DNA from 2 places in the Quadrisphaera oryzae genome. Region 1 is predicted to be linked to the other one. Evidence: predicted binding sites of a transcription regulator. Region 1 holds the regulator's gene; the other holds the start of a gene.
What was found. The regulator HrcA, encoded in region 1, represses chaperone genes, less so after heat shock. The targets are predictions, from matches to a motif close to GNTNGCACTCGGNNNNNCCGAGTGCNANC.
Positions count from the first base shown of each region.

Region 2: a site for HrcA is predicted at 3,013-3,041, ahead of H7K62_RS06500 (acetolactate synthase large subunit). Genes of this name have one in related genera too.

Region 1 covers NZ_JACNME010000008.1:108,150-119,786, forward strand. The annotation lists gene dnaJ (molecular chaperone DnaJ) at 98-1,228, opposite strand; gene hrcA (heat-inducible transcriptional repressor HrcA) at 1,303-2,352, opposite strand; gene H7K62_RS15180 (DUF3097 family protein) at 2,563-3,456, shown strand; gene H7K62_RS24090 (DUF4870 domain-containing protein) at 3,594-4,274, shown strand; gene hemW (radical SAM family heme chaperone HemW) at 4,252-5,559, opposite strand; gene H7K62_RS24095 (GNAT family N-acetyltransferase) at 5,671-6,228, shown strand; gene H7K62_RS15200 (MOSC domain-containing protein) at 6,256-6,903, opposite strand; gene H7K62_RS15205 (GNAT family N-acetyltransferase) at 7,030-7,584, shown strand; gene lepA (translation elongation factor 4) at 7,589-9,484, opposite strand; gene H7K62_RS15215 (amidase family protein) at 9,859-11,490, shown strand; gene H7K62_RS15220 (transglutaminase family protein) at 11,508-11,637, opposite strand, start outside.
Region 2 covers NZ_JACNME010000003.1:46,060-57,696, forward strand. The annotation lists gene ilvC (ketol-acid reductoisomerase) at 1-382, opposite strand, end outside; gene ilvN (acetolactate synthase small subunit) at 464-1,006, opposite strand; gene H7K62_RS06500 (acetolactate synthase large subunit) at 1,003-2,865, opposite strand; gene ilvD (dihydroxy-acid dehydratase) at 3,146-4,840, opposite strand; gene H7K62_RS06510 (2-hydroxyacid dehydrogenase) at 4,907-5,851, opposite strand; gene H7K62_RS06515 (PQQ-dependent sugar dehydrogenase) at 5,912-7,156, shown strand; gene H7K62_RS06520 (putative bifunctional diguanylate cyclase/phosphodiesterase) at 7,175-9,061, opposite strand; gene gatB (Asp-tRNA(Asn)/Glu-tRNA(Gln) amidotransferase subunit GatB) at 9,190-10,719, opposite strand; gene gatA (Asp-tRNA(Asn)/Glu-tRNA(Gln) amidotransferase subunit GatA) at 10,716-11,637, opposite strand, start outside.

The DNA of each region.
Region 1 (11,637 bases):
AGCAGAGCAGGAGCAGCGCTGGACCAGTGCAGGAGCAGTGCAGGAGCAGTGCAGGAGCAGTGCAGGAGCAGTGCAGGAGCAGTGCAGGAGCAGTGCCTCAGCGGCCGGAGAAGCCCCGCTTGAGGCGGGAGAACACCCCGCCGGAGGCGGGTGAGAGCCGGCCCTCGGGGCGCTCCTCGCCGCGCAGCGCCGCCAGCTGGCGGAGCAGCTCGGCCTGCTCGTCGTCCAGACCCTTGGGCACCTGCACGTCGATGTGGACGTGCAGGTCGCCGCGACCGCCGGAGCGCAGCCGCGCCGCGCCCAGGCCGCGCAGGGTGACCACCTCGGCGGGCTGGGTGCCGGGCCGGACCTCCACCTCGCGCAGGCCGTCGAGGGTCTCCATCTCCAGCACCGTGCCGAGCGCCGCCGCGGTCATCGGCACGGGCAGGGTGGCGTGCAGGTCCTCGCCGCGGCGGGTGAAGAGGTCGTGCTGGCGCTGGACCACCTCCACGTAGAGGTCGCCGGCGGGACCGCCGCCCGGGCCCACCTCGCCCTGGCCGGACAGCTGGATCCGGGTGCCGGTGTCCACGCCGGCGGGCACGCGGATGGTCAGCGTGCGCCGACGGCGCACGCGGCCGTCACCGGCGCACTCGTTGCACGGGTCGGGGATGGTGGTGCCGTAGCCGCCGCAGGCGGGGCAGGGGGAGGTGGTGAGCACCTGGCCGAGCAGCGACCGGGCGGCGCGCTGCACCTGTCCCTGGCCGTGGCAGACGTCGCAGGTGCGGACCTGGGTGCCCGGCTGGGCGCAGTTCCCGTTGCACGTCGGGCAGACGACGGCGGTGTCGACGGTGATCTCGCGCTCGGCGCCGAAGACGGCCTCGGCGAGGTCCACCTCGAGGCGGATCAGGGCGTCCTGGCCGGGCTGGGCGCGCGAGACCGGGCCGCGCGCGGCGCCGCCCCCACCGCCGAAGAAGGTGCCGAACAGGTCGCCGAGGTCGAAGGCCTGGCCGCCGCCCGGGAACCCGCCGCCGCCGAAGCCGCCGCCGGAGCTGCCGGTCGCGTCGTACACCCGCCGCTTGTCCGGGTTGCTCAGCACCTCGTAGGCGGCCGAGACCTCCTTGAAGCGCTCCCCGGCGTCGGGGTTGACGTCGGGGTGGAGCTGGCGGGCCAGCTTGCGGTAGGCCTTCTTGACGTCCTCGGTGCTCGCGTCGCGCGGCACCCCGAGGGCGGCGTAGTGGTCGGTCGGCACGGGTCAGACGCTCCTGAGGAGTGGGCAGGTCGGTCGGTGCAGCAGGGCGGGCGCGGCAGGTGCGGCGGGGCGGGTCACCGCGCCAGGACCCTGCTGAGGTAGCGGGCGACGGCGCGGACCGCGGCGATCGAGGTCGGGTAGTCCATGCGCGTCGGTCCCAGGATGCCCAGGCGAGCGACCACCTCGCCGCCCGAGCCGTACCCGGAGGCCACGACGGCGGCGTCGGAGAGCCCGCTGTGCACGATCTCGCGGCCGATGCGCACCGAGACGCCGCTGGCGGGGTCGTCCGCCATCTCCGCGAGCAGGCGCAGCACCACCACCTGCTCCTCGATCGCCTCGAGGACGGGCGCCACGGAGGCGGAGAACCCCCCGGCGCCGCGGACGAGGTTGGCGGTGCCCGCCAGCACCATCCGCTCCTCGCGGGTGGCGTCGAGGGCGGAGCGCAGGGCGGCCGCCACGGCACCGGCGGCCGCGGCGTCCTCGGGGCGGGCCGCCGACCAGGAGGCGACCACGCCGTCGAGCGCGACCACGGCCTCGTCGGCACGGCGGCTGGCGGTGGCCGCGTTGAGGCGTCCGCGCAGCTCGGTCACGAGCTCGGGGGCCACCTCGGGCGCCTCGGGCGGCACCTCCACCGAGCGCTGCTCCACGCGGCCGCTGTCGGTGATGAGCACCAGCACCAGCCGGCGCGGGGCCAGCTGGACCAGCTCCACGTGGCGCACCCGGGCGCGGGCCAGGGAGGGGTACTGGATGACGGCCACCTGCTGGGTGAGCTGCGCGAGCGCCCGCACCGTGCGCTCCAGCACGTCGTCGAGGTCGACCGGCTGGCCGCCCTCGCCCAGCAGCCTGTCGATGGCGCGCCGCTCGGCCGGTGACAGCGGGCGCACGGCGGGCAGCCCGTCGACGAAGGCGCGGTAGCCCTTGTCGGTGGGCACCCGGCCGGCGCTGGTGTGGGGCTGGGCGATGAGCCCCTCCTCCTCCAGCGCGGCCATGTCGTTGCGGATGGTGGCCGGGGACACGCCGAGGGCGTGCCGCTCCACGAGCGCCTTGGAGCCGACGGGCTCCTGCGTGGCGACGTAGTCCTCGACGATGGCCCGCAGGACGGCGAGGCGCCGGGGCTCGGTCACGGTGCGTCCCTCCCGCTCGTCGGCACCACTGCTGGCACTCAGCAGCACGGAGTGCCAATCCTACGCCGTCCGGCCGGAGCCGCAGGTAGCGTCGATCGGGTGCCGACTCCCCCGACACCCCCGCGGCGCCCCGCGTCCGCACCGCGGTCCGCGCCGCCAGCAGCGTCGTCGTCCTCAGCGCTCTACGGCGGCTGGGGCGCCTCCGCGCCGCTGCGCCGCGGCGACACCGTCACCGACCCCACCACGGGCCGGCGCCGCGCCCGCACCGCGAGCCGCGAGGTGCCGGCGGCCGTCGGGCTGGTGGTCGAGGACGTCGAGACCGGCTGGAGCGGCGCCGTGGTGCGCGTGGAGAAGGCCGGCGGTGTGCACGTGGTGGTGCTGGAGGACTGGAAGGGCCGCACCCGCAGCTTCCCCCTCGGGCCCGGGTTCCTCGAGGAGGGCCAGCCCGTGCGGCTCGTGCCGCCCGTCGGCCCGCCCCCGGCGGCGCGGACGGCCTCGGGAGCGGCGCCGCTGCGCCCGGGCCGCACCGCCAGCGGGTCCTTCGCCGTGGAGGGCGCCCGCGCCCGCGTGGCGCGCGGCTCGAGGATCTGGGTGGAGGGCAAGCACGACGCCGAGCTCGTGGAGAAGGTCTGGGGTGACGACCTCCGGGTCGAGGGCGTGGTGGTCGAGGGCCTGCAGGGCGTCGACCACCTCGCGGCCGCCGTCGCCGAGTTCCGTCCCGGGCCGGGCCGGCGGGTCGGGGTGCTGGTCGACCACCTCGTGACCGGCTCCAAGGAGACGCGCCTCGTGGCTGACGCGCTGCGCGCCGCGCCCGGCGCCGCCGACCACGTGCTCGTGGTGGGGCACCCCTACGTGGACGTGTGGCAGGCGGTGCGACCGGCGCGGCTCGGGCTGGACGCCTGGCCGGTGGTCCCGCGGGGCCGGCCGTGGAAGGAGGGCGTGCTCGAGGCCCTCGGCTGGCCGCACGACACCCCCGCCGACGTCGCCCGCGGCTGGCAGCGGGTGCTGGGGACCGTGCGGACCATCGGGGACCTGGAGCCGACCCTGTCCGGGCGGGTGGAGGAGCTCATCGACTTCGTCACCGGGGACCAGCTGGACCGCTGACCGCGCGGACGGGGGCAGGAGACGGAGCAGGGGGACGACGAGCAGCGCCGTCCGGGCGTGTGGCGCTGGTGCCGGGTGGCATCTTCCGGAACCCTGGGGGCTGGCCCGCGGAGAGCCCCGGGCCGCGAGGAGGAGAAGTGTCCGAGCAGCCCGGCCGGCCGTCCGACCAGCCTGACCAGCAGCCCGGAGAGGTGCCGCCGCCGCACTACGGCCAGTACGGCAGCGGGTACGGCGAGCAGCCCACCGAGCCCGGCGCCGCGACGGCTCCCGGCGCGGGAGCCCCGTCCTACGGGCACCCGGCGCCGTCCTACGGCCAGCAGCCGCCCCCCGCGCAGCCCGGGTACGGCCAGCAGCTACCGCCCGCGCAGCCCGGGTACGGCCAGCCCGGTCCCCAGCAGGGCCACCCGCCGGCGTACGGCCAGCCCCGCGGCGAGATGAGCCCGCAGGACCAGCGCCTGTGGGCCTGCCTGGCGCACGTGTCGGCGATCGTGGCGGGCCTGCTGCTCAGCGGCCTGTCCGCCTACTTCCTGTACCTGGGCGCAGTCGGCCCGCTGGTGCTGTTCTTCGTGTTCCGCGAGCGGGGCGCGTTCGTGCGCCGGCAGGTGGTGGAGGCGCTGAACTTCCAGATCCTGCTGACGATCGTCTACGTGGCGCTGATCCTGTTGACCGTGGTCACGCTCTTCGTGGGCGCGATCCTCACGGTGCCGCTGCTCGTCGTCGTCGGGGTGGTGGGGCTGGTCTTCGAGATCATCGCGGCGGTCAAGGCCAACCAGGGCGTCGACTACCGCTACCCGGTCAACTGGCGGCTCGTGAAGTGACGCCGGCGGCGCCGTCGCCGGCCCCCTCCCAGCCGAGGAGGGCGCGGACGACGGCGTCGGCCAGCAGGCGCCCCCGCAGCGTCAGCCGCAGCCGCGGCTGCTCGCCGTCGGGGGCGCCGCTGCGTGCGGGGTCCTCGAGGAGGCCGTCGGCCACGAGGCGCGGCACCTGCGCGAGCCCGGTGGGCGGCACGAGCGAGGTCGGCAGCCCCTCGGCCAGGCGGACGCCGAGGAGCACGGCCTCCACGGCGCGCGCGTCGTCGTCGAGGACCTCCCGGCCCACCGCGGGGCTGGTGCCCGCGGCGAGGCGGCGGGCCCACGCGGCGGGGTGCTTGGCGTTCCACCAGCGCACGCCGCCGACGTGGCTGTGCGCGCCGGGGCCGGCGCCCCACCAGTCCTGCCCGCGCCAGTAGGCGACGTTGTGGCGGCAGGCGTCGGCGGGCGTGCGCGCCCAGTTGCTCACCTCGTACCAGCCGTACCCGGCGTCGCGGAGCACGGCGTCGGCGAGCTCGTACTGGGCGGCCTCGTCGTCGGGGTCGGGCGCGGGCAGCTCGCCGCGGCGCACCCGGGCGGCCATGGCCGTCCCCTCCTCCACCACCAGGGCGTAGGCGGAGAGGTGGTCGGGCTCGCAGGCGAGCGCGGCGTCCAGGCTGGTGCGCCAGTCCGCCAGGGACTCCCCCGGCGCGCCGTAGATGAGGTCCAGGCTGACGGCGAGGCCCGCCTCGCGGGCCCAGCGGACGGCCTGCGGCACGCGGGCCGGGTCGTGAGTGCGCTCGAGGACGGCGAGGACGTGCGGCACCGCCGACTGCATCCCGAAGCTCACGCGCGTGTACCCGGCCGCCGCGAGCTCGGCGAGCGAGGCGGGGGTGACGGAGTCGGGGTTGGCCTCGGTGGTGACCTCGGCGCCGGCGGCCAGGCCGAGGTGCTCGCGCACGGCGTCGAGGCCGCGGGCCAGGTCGGCGGCGGGCAGCAGCGTGGGCGTGCCGCCGCCGACGAAGACGGTGGAGACCTCGCGGCGCGGCAGGCCCGAGGCCTCCAGCACCCGGGCCGCGAGCGCCACCTCCTCGACGAGCGCGCCGGCGTAGCCGGCCTGGGAGGCGCCGGGCAGCTCGGGCGGGCCGAGCTCGGAGGCGGTGTAGGTGTTGAAGTCGCAGTAGCCGCAGCGGACCCGGCAGAACGGCACGTGCAGGTAGACGCCGAGGTCACGGGTCGCGGCGCCGGTGGCGGCGGAGGCCGGCAGCAGCCCGTCGGCGGGGGCGGGGTCGCCGTCGGGCAGGGCGGGGCTCATCGCCGTCCATCGTCGCACCCCTCCCGTGGGCGCTTCGCCCACCGAGCGCCCACCGAGCGCCCACCGAGGGTGGGAGCGCGCGGCGGAGCGGGCGGGTGCTGGGATGGGGGCGTGGGTGGAGCGAGCGCCAGGAAGCCCCGGCAGCTGCCGGCGGTCAGGCTCGAGCCGCTGTCGGACGCCAGCGACCCGCGGCTGCTGGCCTCCGTGCTGGCGCTGAAGCCCGGTCCGGGGCAGGACAGGTACTGCCTTCCCGCGTCCATGACGTACCCACCGGCCAGCGCCGACCCGCTGCGCGTGGCGTTCGCCGTGATGGCGCAGCTGCCCGGTCCGGGCACCGGGGAGCGCGTGGTCGGCTTCGGCACGCTGGACCGCCACGGCCAGCTCGAGCACCTCCTGGACGACCCCGCCCGCGGGCTGCTCCTGCGCGCCTTCTACGTCGGCCGCGCCCACCAGGGGCGCGGGTACGGGACGGCGGGTGCCCGGCAGGCGCGGGCGCTGGCGCACGCGCTGGAGCCGGAGGCGGAGCTGCTCGTGCTCTGCGTGCACGAGTCCAACACCGCCGCGCGCAGCGCGTACGCACGCGCCGGGTTCGCGGACAGCGGCGCGCGGTGGATGGCGCAGGCCGCGGACCCGCAGGTGGTCATGGTCGCGGCGCTGCAGCCCCGCTGAGCACCGGCACCGGCCGACGACGCGCGCTCAGCGCCGGGCGACCGCCTCCAGCGCGCCGCGCATGTCGGGGGCCAGGTCCACGCCGCGGTCGGCCGCGCACGCCAGCAGTGTCCGGGCGTCGGCCGGGTGGGCCTCGGCCAGCCACCGGCCCACGCCCACGCCATGGCCCGGCCGCGTGAGCACCTCCACCGGATCGCCCGCGGCGACCGCGCCCGGCCTGACCACCCGCAGGTAGGCACCCGGTACCCCGGAGCGCGTGAACCGCTTGACCCACCGCTCCTCCCCGAGCCGCCGGGCGAACGTCATGCAGGGCGTGCGGGGCATCGTCACCTCCACCTCCAGGGCGTCCTCGCCGGAGCCGATGCGCCAGCGCTCACCGACCTCCGCGCCGTCGACGTCGACCCCGGACGTGCGCAGGTTCTCCCCGAAGAGCCCGGGCGGCACGTCGCGCTCCAGCTCGGCGACCCAGCGGTCGGCGGCCTCCTGGGCGTAGGCGTACAGCGCCTTGTCGCGACCGCCGTGGTGCTGGCGGTCGGTCTGGACGTCGCCGTAGGCGCCCAGCTCGCGCACCCGCACCGGCCCCTCGACGGGCCGCTTGTCGATGGCGGTGACGCCCACGCTCCCGGGGTCGGAGAGGAGCTGGTGCACGCGGCAGACGGCGATCACGGTTCCCACGGCGCCCGATCATGCCCGTGACGTGGCGCTCAGGTGCATGATCGTGCGGGAGCAGCCGGCGACCCCACCGCCACGACCGTGCGACTGCGCGCCACGCCGTCACCTCCGGGCGGGAGGATGGGCGGTGTGGGTGTGCGACTGGTCGTGGTGAGGCCTGACGACGCGGCGCTCCTCGCCGCGGCGTCAGCCCTGCGCACCAGTGCCGAGCAGCAGCTCTTCGTCAAGCCGCCCGCGGAGTCCTTCCCGGTGGCGTTCGCCGACCCCGCCCGCACGCCGTTCGTCGTCCTGCGCGAGGAGGAGGGCGACGACGAGCGCGTGGTCGGCGCCGGGGTGCTCCACGCCGGCGCGGCGGCTCCGCGGCAGGACGCCGAGCTCGCGCAGCTGCTCGCCGCCGCCGGCGAGGACCCGGTCACCGCGGTGCTGCTGCGCGCGTTCGTCATCGGGGAGCAGCACCAGGGCCGGGGGTTCGGGACGGCAGCCGCCCGGGCGGCCGTGGCGCTCGCGCCGGACGTCACCCCCGCGGCCAGCGTCGTCGTCCTGACGGTCAACGAGCGCAACCACGCCGGCCTGCGGGCGTACGCGAGGGCCGGGTTCACCGACGTCGGGCGCTACCTGGGCGGCAGCGCCGGGCCTCAGCGGGCCATGACCGCCCCCTGCGCCCCGACCGGCCCGACCGGCTGACGGGCTACTTCTTGGCGGCGGCGTCCTTGCCCGTGGGCGCGTCGGTGGAGAGCGCGGCGATGAACGCCTCCTGGGGGACCTCCACGCGGCCGACCATCTTCATGCGCTTCTTGCCCTCCTTCTGCTTCTCCAGCAGCTTGCGCTTGCGGGTGATGTCACCGCCGTAGCACTTGGCGAGGACGTCCTTGCGGATGGCGCGGACGGTCTCGCGGGCGATGACCCGCGCGCCGATCGCGGCCTGCACGGGCACCTCGAACTGCTGGCGCGGGATGAGCTCGCGCAGCTTGCTCGCCATCATCACGCCGTAGCTGTAGGCCTTGTCCTTGTGGACGATGGCGCTGAACGCGTCGACCTGCTCGCCCTGCAGGAGGATGTCGACCTTGACGAGGTCGGCGGCCTGGTCGCCGTCGACGTCGTAGTCGAAGCTGGCGTACCCGCGGGTGCGCGACTTCAGGGCGTCGAAGAAGTCGAAGACGATCTCCGCCATGGGCAGGCGGTAGCGCATCTCCACGCGGTCCTCGGAGAGGTAGTCCATGCCCTGCAGCTCACCGCGGCGCTGCTGGCACAGCTCCATGACCGTGCCGATGTAGTCGGCCGGGGTCAGCACGGTGGCCTTGACCACGGGCTCGCGGACCTCGGAGACCTTGCCGGAGGGGTACTCGCTGGGGTTGGTGACGGTGACCTCGCGGCCGTCGTCGAGGGTGACCTCGTAGACCACCGACGGCGCGGTGGAGATGAGGTCGAGCCCGAACTCGCGCTCGAGGCGGTCACGGGTGATCTCCAGGTGCAGCAGCCCGAGGAAGCCGCAGCGGAACCCGAAGCCCAGCGCCACGGACGTCTCCGGCTCGTACGCCAGGGCGGCGTCGTTGAGCTTGAGCTTGTCGAGGGCGTCGCGCAGCAGCGGGTAGTCGGACCCGTCGATGGGGAACAGGCCGGAGAACACCATCGGCTTGGGGTCCTCGTAGGCGCCGACCGGCTCGGCGGCCTGGCGCGCGGCGGAGGTGACGGTGTCGCCGACGCGGCTCTGGCGGACGTCCTTCACGCCGGTGATGAGGTAGCCCACCTCGCCCACGCCGAGGCCCTCGGACGGCGTCGGCTCGGGGCTGGAGACGCCGATCTCCAGCAGGTCGTGCTGGGCGCGGGTGGACATCATGGCGATGCGCTCGCGCGGGCGCAGCACGCCGTCGACCACGCGGACGTAGGTGACCACGCCGCGGTAGGTGTCGTAGACGGAGTCGAAGATCATGGCTCGCGCCGGGGCGTCCGGGTCGCCCACGGGGGCGGGGACGACGTCGACGATCCTGTCGAGCAGCGCCTCGACGCCCACGCCCGTCTTGCCGGAGACGCGCAGGACATCGGCGGGGTCTCCGCCGACGAGGCCGGCGAGCTCCTCGGCGTAGCGCTCGGGCTGCGCCGCCGGGAGGTCGATCTTGTTGAGCACGGGGACGATGGCGAGGTCGTTCTCCATCGCCAGGTAGAGGTTGGCCAGCGTCTGGGCCTCGATGCCCTGGGCAGCGTCGACCAGCAGCACCGCGCCCTCGCAGGCGGCCAGGGAGCGGGACACCTCGTACGTGAAGTCGACGTGGCCCGGGGTGTCGATCATGTTGAGGGCGTGGGCCTGCCCCTCCAGGGCGCCGGTGCGGGGCGCCCACGGCATGCGCACGGCCTGGCTCTTGATGGTGATGCCGCGCTCGCGCTCGATGTCCATGCGGTCGAGGTACTGCGCGCGCATCGCGCGGTCGTCCACGATGCCGGTGATCTGCAGCATGCGGTCGGCCAGGGTCGACTTGCCGTGGTCGATGTGGGCGATGATGCAGAAGTTGCGCAGCCGCTCCGGGGCCGTGGAGGCGGGCTGGATGCCCGCCAGCCCGGCGGACGACGACGTGGGGGACGCAGGCACCGGCCCATGCTCCCATGCAGCGGACCCTCCCCCCGCTGCCCGGCGGCACTCGCGAGGCGCCGCGGGGACAGATCCCCCGTACGGTGACGAACCACCCGAACGCCCAGCCGGTGACCAGCCGGCGCACAGCACCCCGGGAGGCTCCCGTGCCCCGTCCCGCCCGCCGAGCACCGCACCGAGCACCAGACCGAGCACCAGGCCGAGCACCGCGCCGGGCTCCGCGCGCCGCCGCGACGGCCCTGGCCGCAGCGCTGGTGCTGCCCGCGGGGGCGCTGTCCGCCTCCGCCGCGGACCTGGACCCCACCGCTCCCCCGGCCGCCGACGTCGAGGCCGCCGGTCCCGCGGGCCCCGCTGGCGCTGCTCCCGCCGACGCGGTGGGCGGTCCCACCGCGTCCGACCCGGCCAGGACCGGCACCGCCGCCCCCGCGCGCGCGGGCGAGCTGCTGGCCGCGGCCCAGGCCGCCGGCCTCGTGGTGCCGGACGTCGACCTCGACCCGCTGACCATCCCCGAGCTGCAGGGGCGCATCGAGCGCGGGGACCTCACCGCGCAGGGCCTGACCGCCGCGTACCTGCAGCGCATCCGCGACGTCGACCCCCGTGTCGGCGCCGTCCTCGCGCTCGACCCGTCGGCGCTGGAGCAGGCGCGCGCCAGCGACGCCCACCGCGCCGCGCACGGTGCCCGGAGCCCGCTGGAGGGCGTCCCGGTGCTGCTCAAGGACAACATCGGCTCGGCGGGACTGGCGACCACGGCGGGCTCGCGGGCCCTGGCCGGCAACCTCGCCCCCGACGCCGCGCTCACCGCGCAGCTGCGCGCCGCCGGCGCGGTCGTCATCGGCAAGGCCAACCTGTCGGAGTGGGCGAACTTCCGCTCCACCTCCGCCACCAGCGGCTGGAGCGGCCTGGGCGGGCAGACCCGCAACCCGTACGCGCTGGACCGGACCCCGTGCGGCTCCTCGGCGGGCTCGGCCGCGGGTGTCGCCGCGTCGCTGGCGCAGCTGGCGGTCGGCACCGAGACCGACGGGTCGATCGTCTGCCCGGGGTCCAGCAACGGCGTGGTGGGCGTCAAGCCGACCCTGGGGATGGTCAGCCGCACCGGCGTCGTGCCGCTGTCGCTGGAGCAGGACACCGCGGGCCCGCTGGCGCGGCACGCCGTCGACGCCGCCCTCGCCATGGAGGCCCTGGACGGCCCTGACCCGTCCGACCCCGCCACGCTGGAGCGCCCCGCCGACGTCGACACGTCCTTCGGGCGCGTGGTGGAGGGCAACGGCCCGTCGCTGTCCGGTGCGCGCCTCGGCTACTGGACGCTCACGCCCGAGGAGTCCGCCGCCGTCGACGACCGCACCGAGGCCGTCTACGCCGGCGCCGTGGCGGCGCTGCGCGCAGCGGGGGCGGTGCTCGTCCCGGTGCAGCTGCCGGACACCGACGCCGTGGCGGCCGGGGAGGGCGTGGCGCTGGGCCCGGAGTTCGAGCGCGACGTCGACGCCTACCTGGCCGGGCTCGCCCCCGGGCAGCCGAGGACCCTGGAGGACCTCATCGCGTTCGACGCCGCTGACCCGGTGGAGCTGGCGCTGTTCGGCCAGGAGACCTTCACCGCGGCCGCCTCCGGGCCGACCGCGGCCTCCCCGCAGGTCGCCGCGGCGCGCGCGGACGCGCGGCGGCTGGCGCGCGCCTCGATCGACACCACCCTCGCCCAGGGACCCGGCGACGACGACGACCTCGCGGCCGTCGTGTCGCTGACGGGCACGCCACCGGACCTCGTCAGGTACCAGAACACCGACGGTGCCCCGCCGGCCTTCGTCTACGGCAGCTCCGGCCCGGCCGCCGTCGCCGGCTACCCGGCCGTGACCGTGCCCGCCGGGTTCGCGGGTCCCGCCGACGTGCTGCCGGTGGGCGTGACGTTCACCGGCGCGCGGTGGGACGACGTGGACGTGCTCGGCTACGCGGCCGCGTTCGAGGCCGCCGTCGACGCCCGCCGGGCCCCGCGCCTGCTGCCGACGGCCGGCTGACCGGACGGCCGGGACCGTCAGGCCAGGCGCGTGATGTCCACCCTGACCACCATCTCCGAGGGCGCGCTGCCCGCGTAGACGCCCTTGAGCGGCGGCACGTCGGAGTACTCCCGGCCACGGGCCACGATGACGTGCCGGTCACCGGGG
Region 2 (11,637 bases), on a different contig from region 1:
TGGGGGCGACCATGGCGACGTCGACGTCGGCCGGGGGCTTGATGTAGCCGAAGCGGATGTTGAAGCCGTGGCCGAAGAAGAGGGCCTTGCCGGCGGTCAGGTGCGGCTCGACGGACTCGGCGTAGACGTGGCGGGCCACGTGGTCGGGCACCAGCAGCATGATGACGTCGGCCCACTCGGCCGCCTCGGCGGCGGTGGTGACGGTCAGGCCCTCGGCCTCGGCCTTGGCGCGGCTCTTGGAGCCCTCGGCCAGACCGACCTTCACCTCGACGCCGGAGTCGCGCAGCGACAGCGAGTGGGCGTGGCCCTGGCTGCCGTAGCCGATGACCGCGACCTTGCGGCCCTGGATGATCGACAGGTCGGCGTCGTCGTCGTAGAACATCTCAGCCACGGTGGCTGTCACTCCTTCAGTAGGGATGTGTCGGGAAGTCTGGCGGACGGGCGTCAGGCGGTGCCCGGTGCCCTAGGCGCTGCGCAGCGCCCGGTCGGTGATGGAGCGCGAGCCGCGGCCCACGGCCACGACCCCGGACTGCACGATCTCGCGCACCCCGAACGGCTCGAGCACCTTGAGCAGCGCGGCGTTCTTCTCCGGCGCGCCGATCGCCTCGATGGTCATGGCCTCGGGGGCGACGTCGACGACGGCGGCCCGGAAGACGTTGACCACGTCCAGCACCTGGCCGCGGGTGGTGGCGTCGGCGCGGACCTTGACCAGGAGCACCTCGCGCTGGACCGAGGTCTCCGGCTCCAGCTCGACCACCTTGAGGACGTTCACCAGCTTGTTGAGCTGCTTGACGACCTGCTCCAGCGGGGAGTCCTCGACGTCGACCACCACGGTGATGCGCGACAGCGACGGGTGCTCGGTGGGCCCGACGGCGAGGGAGTGGATGTTGAACGCGCGCCGCGCGAACAGCGAGGCCACGCGCGCCAGGACGGCGGGCTTGTCCTCGACGAGCACCGACAGGGTGTGGCGGGTGCTCGAGCTGCTGGTGGGGGTGAGCGCGCTCATCGGGCGGTTCCGTTCATCTCCAGGCCGGTCTCCGGGTCCTGCTCCTCGCGGTCCCACACGGGCGAGAGGCCGCGGGCGTACTGGATGGCGTCGTTGGAGACGCCGGCGGCGACCATCGGCCAGACCATCGCGTCGCGGTGCACCACGAAGTCGACGACGACGGGCCGGTCGTTGATGCTCATGGCCTTTTCGATGACGGCGTCCAGGTCCGCCGGGTCCTCGCAGCGCAGGCCCACGCACGCGTAGGCCTCGGCCAGCGTGACGAAGTCGGGGATGCGCTGGCCCTTGGCCCGGCCGACCCCGGTGTGCAGGTCGGTGTTGGAGTACCGGCCGTCGTAGAACAGCGTCTGCCACTGGCGGACCATGCCGAGGCTGGAGTTGTTGATGACGGCCACCTTGATCGGGATGCCCTCGATCGCGCAGGTGGCGAGCTCCTGGTTGGTCATCTGGAAGCAGCCGTCGCCGTCGATGGCCCACACGGTGGTGTCCGGGCGGCCGACCTTGGCGCCCATGGCGGCGGGCACCGAGTAGCCCATGGTGCCCAGGCCGCCGGAGTTGAGCCAGGTGTTCGGCTTCTCGTAGGAGATGAACTGCGCGGCCCACATCTGGTGCTGGCCCACGCCGGAGGTGAAGACCGTGTCCGGGCCGCTGATCTGCCCCAGGCGCTGGATGACCTTCTGCGGGCTCAGGGACCCGTCCTGCGGCTCGTCGTAGCCGAGCGGGTAGGTGGTGCGCAGGTCGTCCAGCTGGCGCCACCAGCCGCCCAGGTCGGCGCGCCGCCCGGCGGCGTGCTCGGCCTCCAGGGCCGGGACCAGGTCGGCGATGACCTCCTTGGCGTCACCGACGATCGGGACGTCCGCGCGGCGGTTCTTGCCGATCTCCGCGGGGTCGATGTCGGCATGGACGATCGCGGCACCGGGGGCGAAGCTCGAGAGCAGGCCGGTGACCCGGTCGTCGAAGCGCGCGCCCAGGCTGACGATGAGGTCGGCCCGCTGCAGCGCCGTCACCGCGGCCACGGTGCCGTGCATGCCGGGCATGCCGAGGTTGGCCGGGTGGGAGTCGGGCAGGGCGCCGCGGGCCATGAGCGTGGTGACCACGGGCGCGCCTGAGGTGTCGACCAGGCGCCGCAGCTCCGCGGAGGCGCCGGAGCGGATGACGCCGCCGCCCACGTACAGCACCGGGCGCTTCGCCTCGGCGATCATGCGGGCCGCCTCGCGGACCTGCTTGGCGTGCGGGCGCGTGGTCGGGTGGTAGCCGGGCAGGTCCAGCTCGGCCAGCGAGGTCGGCCACTGGAACGTGGTCATCGCCTGCTGGGCGTCCTTCGTGACGTCCACGAGCACCGGGCCGGGGCGGCCGGTCGAGGCCAGGTGGAAGGCCTCGGCGATGACGCGCGGGATGTCCGCGGGATCGGTCACGAGGTAGTTGTGCTTGGTGATCGGCTGGGTGATGCCGACGATGTCCGCCTCCTGGAAGGCGTCGGTGCCGATCGCCGTGGAGGAGACCTGCCCGGTGACCGCGACCAGGGGCACCGAGTCCATGTGGGCGTCGGCGATGGCGGTGACGAGGTTGGTGGCGCCCGGCCCCGACGTCGCCATGCAGACCCCGACGCGGCCGGTGGCGGCGGCGTAGCCCTGCGCGGCGTGGCCGGCGCCCTGCTCGTGGCGCACGAGCACGTGGCGGAGCTTCGTCGAGTCGAGCAGCGGGTCGTAGGTGGGCAGGATCGCTCCGCCCGGGAGGCCGAAGACGACCTCGACCCCGGCGCTCTCGAGGGAGCGCACGATGCTCTGCGCTCCCGTCATGCGCTCCGGTGTGCCGCTGGCCGGCTGGGCGGCGGCGCCCTCGGTGCTGGCGGTGCTCATCGGTCCTCCTGCTGCTGTGCTGCTGGTCGCGGGGTCGTGCTGTGCGAGCAGCCCGGCCCCTCGTTCCGCCGGGCATGGAAAGACCCCCCGGCTCCGGTGTCAGCGGAGTCTGCGGAGGGTCGCGCGCGGCGGGACGTCGACGACGGCGTCAGCTCGCGCGCTGCGCGAGTACGACGACGAGGATGCCCATGCCGGGAGAGTAGCCCCCTCCGGAGCGCCCTGTCAGCCACCGGGACGGACCGTCTCACCTGGTGAGACGGTCCGTCCCGGTGGCCGGACGTCAGGAGCAGACGGCTCCGCCGCTGGCCGACCCCACGAGCCGGGTGTACTTCGCGAGCACGCCGCGGGTGTAGCGCGGGGGCAACGGCTCCCAGCCCTCCCGGCGCGCCGCCAGCTCGGACTCCTCCACGAGCACGTCGAGGGTCTTGTTCTTCACGTCCAGGCGGATGCGGTCACCGTCGCGCACGAACGCGACCGGCCCGCCGTCGACGGCCTCCGGCGCCACGTGGCCCACGCACAGGCCCGTGGTCCCCCCGGAGAAGCGCCCGTCGGTGAGCAGCAGCACGTCCTTGCCGAGGCCGGCGCCCTTGATGGCGCCGGTGATGGCGAGCATCTCGCGCATGCCGGGTCCGCCCTTGGGCCCCTCGTAGCGGATGACCACCACGTCGCCCGCGGTGATGGTGCCGTCCTCCAGGGCGTCCATCGCGGCGCGCTCGCGGTCGAAGACCCGGGCGGTGCCCTCGAAGACGTCGGACTCGAAGCCCGCCGACTTCACCACGGCGCCGCCCGGGGCGAGCGAGCCGTGCAGGATCGTGATGCCGCCGGTGGGGTGGATCGGGTCCGCCAGGGCCCGCAGCACCTTGCCGTCCGGGTCCGGCGGGGCGATGTCGGCGAGGTTCTCGGCCATCGTCTTCCCGGTCACGGTCATGACGTCGCCGTGCAGCAGGCCCGCGTCGAGAAGGGCCCGCATCACCACCGGCACGCCGCCGATCTTGTCGACGTCGGTCATGACGTGCTGGCCGAACGGCTTGACGTCGGCCAGGTGCGGGACGCGGGAGCCCACCCGGTCGAAGTCGGCCAGCGTCAGCTCCACCTCGGCCTCGTGGGCGATCGCGAGCAGGTGCAGCACGGCGTTGGTGGAGCCGCCGAAGGCCATGACCACGGAGATGGCGTTCTCGAACGCCTCCTTGGTCATGATGTCGCGCGCGGTGATGCCGCGGGAGAGCAGGTTGACGACGGCGGCGCCCGAGGCCCGGGCGAACCCGTCGCGGCGGCGGTCCGTGGCCGGCGGGGCGGCTGAACCGGGCAGGCTCATGCCGAGGGCCTCGGCGGCGCTGGCCATGGTGTTGGCCGTGTACATGCCGCCGCACGCGCCCTCGCCCGGGCAGATCGCCTTCTCAATGGCCGTGACGTCCTCGCGGCTCATGAGCCCGCGCGCGCAGGCGCCGACGGCCTCGAAGGCGTCGATGATCGTCACCTGCTTCTCGGTGCCGTCGGAGAGCTTGGCGAAGCCGGGCAGGATCGAGCCGGCGTAGAGGAACACGCTGGCGAGGTCGAGGCGGGCGGCGGCCATGAGCATGCCCGGCAGCGACTTGTCGCACCCGGCCAGCAGCACCGAGCCGTCCAGGCGCTCGGCCTGCATGACGGTCTCCACGGAGTCGGCGATGACCTCGCGGCTCACGAGGGAGAAGTGCATGCCCTCGTGGCCCATGGAGATGCCGTCGGAGACGGAGATGGTGCCGAACTCCAGCGGGTAGCCCTGGGCGGCGTGCACGCCGTCCTTCACGGACTTGGCCAGCCGGTCGAGCGACAGGTTGCAGGGGGTGATCTCGTTCCACGACGAGGCCACGCCGATCTGCGGCTTGGCGAAGTCGTCGTCGCCGAGGCCGACGGCACGGAGCATGCCGCGGCTGGCGGTGGCCTCGAGCCCGTCGGTGACCTGGCGGGAGCGGGGCTTCATGTCGGCCTGGGTCATGCCCGCGATCCTACGGCCGCGTAGGTTGCGCCCCCACCAGCCCCGGGACCGCTCTCGGCGCGGCCCTCAGCCGACGACGACGTTGAGCGGGTCCTGCCCGGCCGCGAGGCGCTCGACCTGGGCGCGGAGCAGCCGCAGGGCCCGCGGGCGCATGGCCGTGGTGTTGCCGCCGACGTGCGGGGCGATGAGCACGTTCGGAGCGCCCCACAGCGGGTGGTCCTCGGGGAGCGGCTCCGGGTCGGTCACGTCGAGGGCGGCGTGCAGGCGCTCGGCGCGCAGCTCGGCCAGCAGCGCGCCGGTGTCGACGATGGGGCCGCGGCCCACGTTGACCACGAGCGCCTGGTCGGGCAGGGCGGCCAGGAACGCCGCGTCGACCAGTCCGCGCGTGCTGTCCGTGAGCGGCAGGCCGATGAAGACCACCTCGGCGGTCGGCAGCAGCTCCGGCAGCTCGTCGATCCCGTGGACCTGCCCGCGCCCGTCGGTGCGGGCCGTGGTGGCCACGCGCACGAGGTCGACCTCGAAGGGCTCCAGGCGGTCGGCGATGGCTCCGCCGATGCCACCGGTGCCGAGCACGAGGACGCGGCGGTCGGCCAGCGCGCGGCGCTGCACCGGGCGCCAGGCCCCCTCCTCGGCGTCGCGGACGGCGTCGTCGAGGCCGCGCAGCTTGGCCAGCGCCAGCGCCAGCGCCAGCTCGGAGGTGGAGGCGTCGTGGATGCCCGCGCCGTTCGCCAGGCGCACGCCACCGGGCAGGCGCTCGAGGAGGTCGTCGTACCCGGCCGACGTCGTCTGGACCAGCCGCAGCGCCGGCAGGGACCCGAGGGACTCCAGCGCGCCAGCGGGGTGCATGTACGGCAGCACGACGTACCCGACCTGCTCGGCGTCCGCGCCGAGCGCCTCCCGCGGGTCGGAGTCGACGTCCCAGACCAGGCTCCGCACGCCCGGGGGCAGGTGCGGCGCGAGGGCCTCCTGCCAATCGGCGTCGGGCAGGGTGATGGTCAGCACGTCGCTCACGGACGACCACCCTGTCAGGCCCCGACTGGCCGTGCGACCTGCGGCGGGTCAGGCTGGGGGATGGGCCGACCCTCCACCGCCGGACGCGCCGCACCCGCCTGCCTGCTCGCCGCCGCGCTCGCGCTGACCGCCTGCTCGGGCCAGCAGGCCGCGGCCCCCGCCGCGGTGTCCACCGAGCAGCTGCCCGCGCCGTCGTCGTCCCCCTCGTCGGCGGCGTCGTCGTCCGCGTCGACAGGGGTCTGGGCCGCGGGGCTGGCCCTGCGCGGGACCCCGCAGCCCGCGCAGGACGTGGTCACCGGCCTCGACGTCCCGTGGAGCACGGTCGTGCTGCCCGACGGCAGCGCCCTGGTCAGCGAGCGCGACACCGCGCGCGTCCAGCGGGTCTCCTCCGACGGCGGCGGCTGGTCCGCCCAGCAGGTCACGGCCCCGGGACCTGGCGGCTCCGTGCCCGGCGTCGAGCCGCGCGGGGAGGGTGGGCTGCTGGGCCTGGCCCTCTCCCCCGCCTTCGCCGAGGACGGGTGGCTCTACGCCTACACGACCACCGCCACCGACGACCGCGTGGTGCGGATGCGCTACACCCCCGGCAGCGGGGACGGCGCCGGCTCGCTGTCAGCGCCGGAGCCCGTGCTCACGGGCATCACCTCGGCCACCGTCCACCACGGCGGCCGGCTGGCCTTCGGCCCCGACGGCATGCTCTACGTGACCACCGGGGACGCCAGCGCGCCGTCCACCGCGCAGGACCGGGACGCGCTCACCGGCAAGGTGCTGCGCCTCACCCCCGAGGGCCGCCCGGCCCCCGGCAACCCCGTGGAGGGCTCGCCGGTGTGGACGTGGGGCCACCGCAACCCGCAGGGCATCGGCTGGGACTCCGCAGGGCGGATGTTCCAGGCCGAGTTCGGGCAGGACGCCCAGGACGAGCTCAACCTGCTCGAGCCGGGGCGCGACTACGGGTGGCCGCTGGTGGAGGGGGCGGTGGCCGGGCCGTCGGGCTCGGCGAGCGGCGTCGACGACCCGGCCTTCACGGCCCCCCTGGTCACCTGGCGGACGTCGGACGCCTCTCCCAGCGGGCTGCTGGTCACCGGGGACGCCGTGTACGTGGCCGCGCTGCGGGGGCAGGAGCTGTGGCGCGTGCCGCTGGCCGACGGCCGCCTCGGCCAGCCCGAGCGCGTCTTCGACGGCGAGCACGGGCGGGTGCGCGACGTGGTGGCCGGTCCGGACGGGGCGCTGTGGGTGCTCACCGACAACACCTCCCGCGGGACGCCCCGCGACGGGGACGACAGGCTGCTGCGCGTGCCGCTGGCCTGACCTGCGCCCCGGGCCGTCTCAGGCGAGGGGCTCTCGGTCGGCGGTCAGGGCGCGCGGGGGCGCCGCCAGGTGCGCGGCCAGCTGCGACGGCTCGAGGGCGCGCGACCACAGCCACCCCTGGCCCAGGCGGACGCCGAGGTCGAGCACCATCCGCGCCTGCGCCTCGTCCTCGATGCCCTCCGCCACCACCTCCAGGTCCAGCGAGCGGGAGACGGCCACCACCGCGGCGAGCAGCGCTCGTGAGCGCTCGCTCGCGGCCGCGGCCACCACCAGGGACCGGTCCACCTTGACGTACGTGACCGGCAGGCGGTCGAGGTAGCCCAACGAGGAGTAGCCGGTGCCGAAGTCGTCGATGGCGAGGCGGACACCGGCCTCCCGCAGCTCGCGCAGCGTGGGGGCGGCCGGGTCCTCGCGGGCCAGGAACACCGACTCGGTGACCTCCACGGTGAGCAGGTCGAGCGGCACCCCCGCCTGGGCCGCGGCGGCGCGCACGCCGTCGGCGTAGCCGTACCGGCGCAGCTCGTGCACGGAGGCGTTGACGGCCACCCGCAGGTGGCGCTCGACACCGCCCGCCGCCACGTGGGCGGCCAGGCCCTGGCGCAGGACGCTCTCGCCCAGCTGGTGCACCAGCCCGGCCGCCTCGGCCACGGGCACGTACTCCTCGGGCGAGACCACCCCGAGCACCGGGTCGTCCCAGCGGGAGAGCAGCTCGAAGCCGGTGGTGGTGCCGGTGGCGACGTCGACGACCGGCTGCAGGCCCACGGAGAGCCTGTCGGCCGCGAGCGCCTCGCGCAGGGCAGCGGTGACCTGGTGCTGGCGCCGGGTGCGCTCGACCAGGGCGGCGTCGTGGACGCCGATGCCACCGTCGCAGCGGGCCTTGGTGGCGCGCAGGGCGGCCGCGGCGTCGGACAGGACGGCGGCGGGGTCCAGGACGCCGGGGACGGCCTCGGCGACGCCGGCGCTGGCGCTGAGGGGCCGGTCGTCGGACAGCGAGGCCCGGCGGACGGCGGCGAGGGCCACCTCCGCCCGCGCGCGGCCGTCGGCGGCGGTGCCCGGGCCCCGCAGGAGGAACTGGTCGCCCCCGGTGCGGTGGACGGTCCAGTCCGCAGGGGTGGTCTCCAGCAGGACGCGGGCCACCGAGCGCAGCGCCGCGTCGCCGCAGGAGGAGCCGAACTGGGCGTTGTACTCGTAGAAGGAGTCCAGGCCCAGCTTGACCACCACGGTGCGCTCGGCGGCGCCGTCGCGCTGGAGCACCTCGACGAGGTCGCGGCGGTTGGGCAGCCCGGTGAGGTCGTCGGTGAGCACCTGCCGGCGCAGGTCGCCCACGAGTCCCGCGCGCTGGCGGCGCAGCTGGGCCTCGCGGAGGGCACCGAGCGCGACCACGAGGCACACCAGCACGCCGCTCTCGAGGTCCAGGTAGGCGCCGCCCGGACCGGCGCTCAGGGCCACCACGGTGATGACACCGCCCACGAGCACGCCGCTGGTGAGGGCGCCGGAGCGCGCGGCGCGCTCCTCGGCGGGGCAGCCACCCGTTCCCCGGTGGGGGCGAGCCAGGGCGGTGAGCACGCCCAGGCACGCGAGGGCGCACAGCGCGAGGAGGGCGAGCGCGCCGAGCGCGGCGACCGCGGTGCTGGTGGTGCTCGCGCGGACCTGGTAGTGGACGAGCCAGGCGACAGCGGCCAGCGAGGCACCGGTCACGAGGGCGTCCAGCGCGGCGGTGCGGCGCTCGCCGGCCGCGAGCGCGCGCAGGACGCAGGCGCCGGCGAGCGGCGCGGCGAGCACGACGACGGCGTCCACGGACGGCTGCGCACCGGGCGGCACGACCCACCAGCGGACCAGGAGGACGACGACGACGGCGACCGCGAGCAGCAGCCCGGACAGCCGCGGCAGGCGCCGCCAGCTCACCGGGTCACCAGCCGCTCGCACCCTCGTGTGGTCGGTCCGCCGACGGGGGGACTTGAGCGCGCGACGGGCGTCCGGGCGAGCCCGAGCGGACGGCTCGGGACCCTGGTGGCGCGGCTCCAGCACCGTGCTCAGCCCGCGGCGACGCGCTCCAGCACCAGCTCGCGCACGCGGGCGGCGTCGGCCGACCCGCGGGTCGCCTTCATGACCGCACCGACGATCGCTCCCGCCGCCTGCACCTTCCCGTCGCGGATCTTGCCCGCGACGTCCGGGTTGGCGGCCAGCGCCTCGTCGACCGCCGCGAGCAGAGCGCCGTCGTCGGAGACCACGGCCAGGCCGCGCGCCTCGACCACCTGCTGCGGGTCGCCCTCGCCGTCGAGCACGTGCTCGAGCACCCGGCGGGCCAGCGTGTCGTTGAGCTTGCCGCCGTCCACGAGCGCCTGCAGCTGCGCCACCTGGGCCGGGGTGACGGGAAGCTCCTCCAGGGCGGTGCCGCGGGTGTTGGCGGCGCGGCTGAGCTCGCCCGTCCACCACTTGCGGGCCGCTGCGGCGGGCGCGCCGTGCGCCACCGTGGCCTCGACGAGGTCGAGGGCCCCCGCGTTGAGCAGGTCGCGCATGTCGAGGTCGGTCAGGCCCCAGTCGGTCTGCAGGCGGCGGCGGCGCGCGGCGGGCGGCTCGGGCAGCGACGCGCGCAGCTCCTCCACCCAGGCCGGGTCCGGGGCCACCGGCACCAGGTCGGGCTCGGGGAAGTACCGGTAGTCCTCGGCGTCGGACTTCACGCGCCCGGAGGTGGTGAGGCCGGTGTCCTCGTGCCAGTGGCGGGTCTCCTGCAGCACCGCGCCGCCCGCGAGGAGCACCGCCGCCTGGCGGCCCACCTCGTAGCGCACCGCGCGCTCCACCGACCGCAGCGAGTTGACGTTCTTCGTCTCGGTGCGGGTGCCCAGGCGGGCCTCGGCCGAGTCGCGCAGCGAGAGGTTGACGTCGCAGCGCATGGAGCCCTGCTCCATCTTCACGTCGGAGACGTCCAGGCCGCGCAGCAGGTCGCGCAGGGTGGCGACGTACGCGCGGGCGACCTCCCCCACGCGCGCGCCGGCGCCGGTGATGGGGCGCGTGACGATCTCGATGAGCGGGATGCCGGCGCGGTTGTAGTCCACCAGCGAGTACTCGGCGCCGTGGATGCGCCCGGTGGCCCCGCCGACGTGGGAGGACTTGCCCGTGTCCTCCTCCATGTGGGCGCGCTCGATCTCCACCCGGTGCGTGAACGCCGGCAGCGAGCCGTCCTCGGAGGCGGGCACCTCGACGTCGAGCCAGCCGTCGAACGCGATCGGCTCGTCGTACTGGCTGGTCTGGAAGTTCTTGGGCATGTCCGGGTAGAAGTAGTTCTTCCGCGCGAACCGGCACTCGCTGGCGATGGAGCAGTTGAGCGCCAGGCCGATGCGGACGGCGGACTCCACCGCCTTGGCGTTGAGCACCGGCATCGAGCCCGGCAGGCCCAGGGACGTCGGGTCGACCTGGGTGTTCGGCTCCGCGCCGAACTCCGTGGGCGCCCCGCTGAACATCTTCGTGGCGGTGTTCAGCTCGACGTGCACCTCGAGGCCCACCACGGGGTCGAAGCGGGCGACGGCGTCGTCGTAGGGGACCAGGTCGGCGCTGGTGCTCATGCGGAGGCTCCGGCGGTCGTCGCAGCAGGGGTGGCGGGCGTCCAGGCGGGGATGCGGTCGAGCAGCTTCCCGCCCCACGCGGCGTGCAGGCGCGCCTCCAGGGCGGCGCCCACGCGGTACAGCCGGGCGTCCTCGCGCACGGGGGCCAGCAGCTGCAGGCCGACCGGCAGGCCGTCCTCGGGGGCCAGCCCCACGGGCAGGCTCATGCCGGGGATGCCGGCGAGGTTGGCGGGGATCGTCGCGACGTCTCCGCGGTACATCGCCAGCGGGTCGTCGAGCTTCTCCCCCAGCCGGAACGCCGTGGTGGGTGCCGTCGGGCTGACCAGGACGTCCACCTGGGAGAACGCGGCGGCGAAGTCCCGCTGGACGAGCGTGCGGACCTTCTGCGCGCTGCCGTAGTAGGCGTCGTAGTAGCCGCTGGAGAGGGCGTAGGTGCCCAGGATGATGCGGCGCTTGGCCTCGGCGCCGAAGCCCTTGGCGCGGGTGGCGGCCATGACCTGCTCCGCGGTGACCTCGGAGGGGTCCACGCCCTCCGGCAGCACCCGCAGCCCGAAGCGCATCCCGTCGTAGCGGGCCAGGTTGCTGCTCGCCTCGCTCGGGAGGATGAGGTAGTAGGCGCCCAGCGCGTGCTCGAGGTTGGGGCAGCTCACCTCGACCACGTCGGCGCCCGCGGCGCGCAGCTGGTCGAGCGCCTCGGAGAAGCGCTGGAGCACCCCGGGCTGGAAGCCCTCCGCGTGTCCCGTGCCGCCCAGCTCGGACACCACGCCCACCCGCACGCCGCGCAGGTCGCCCCGGGCGCCCTCCTGGGCCGCCGCGACGACGGCGGGGACGGGGTCGGTCAGGGAGGTGGAGTCGCGCGGGTCGTGTCCGCCCATCACCTCGTGCAGCAGCGCCGTGTCGAGCACGGTGCGGGCGCAC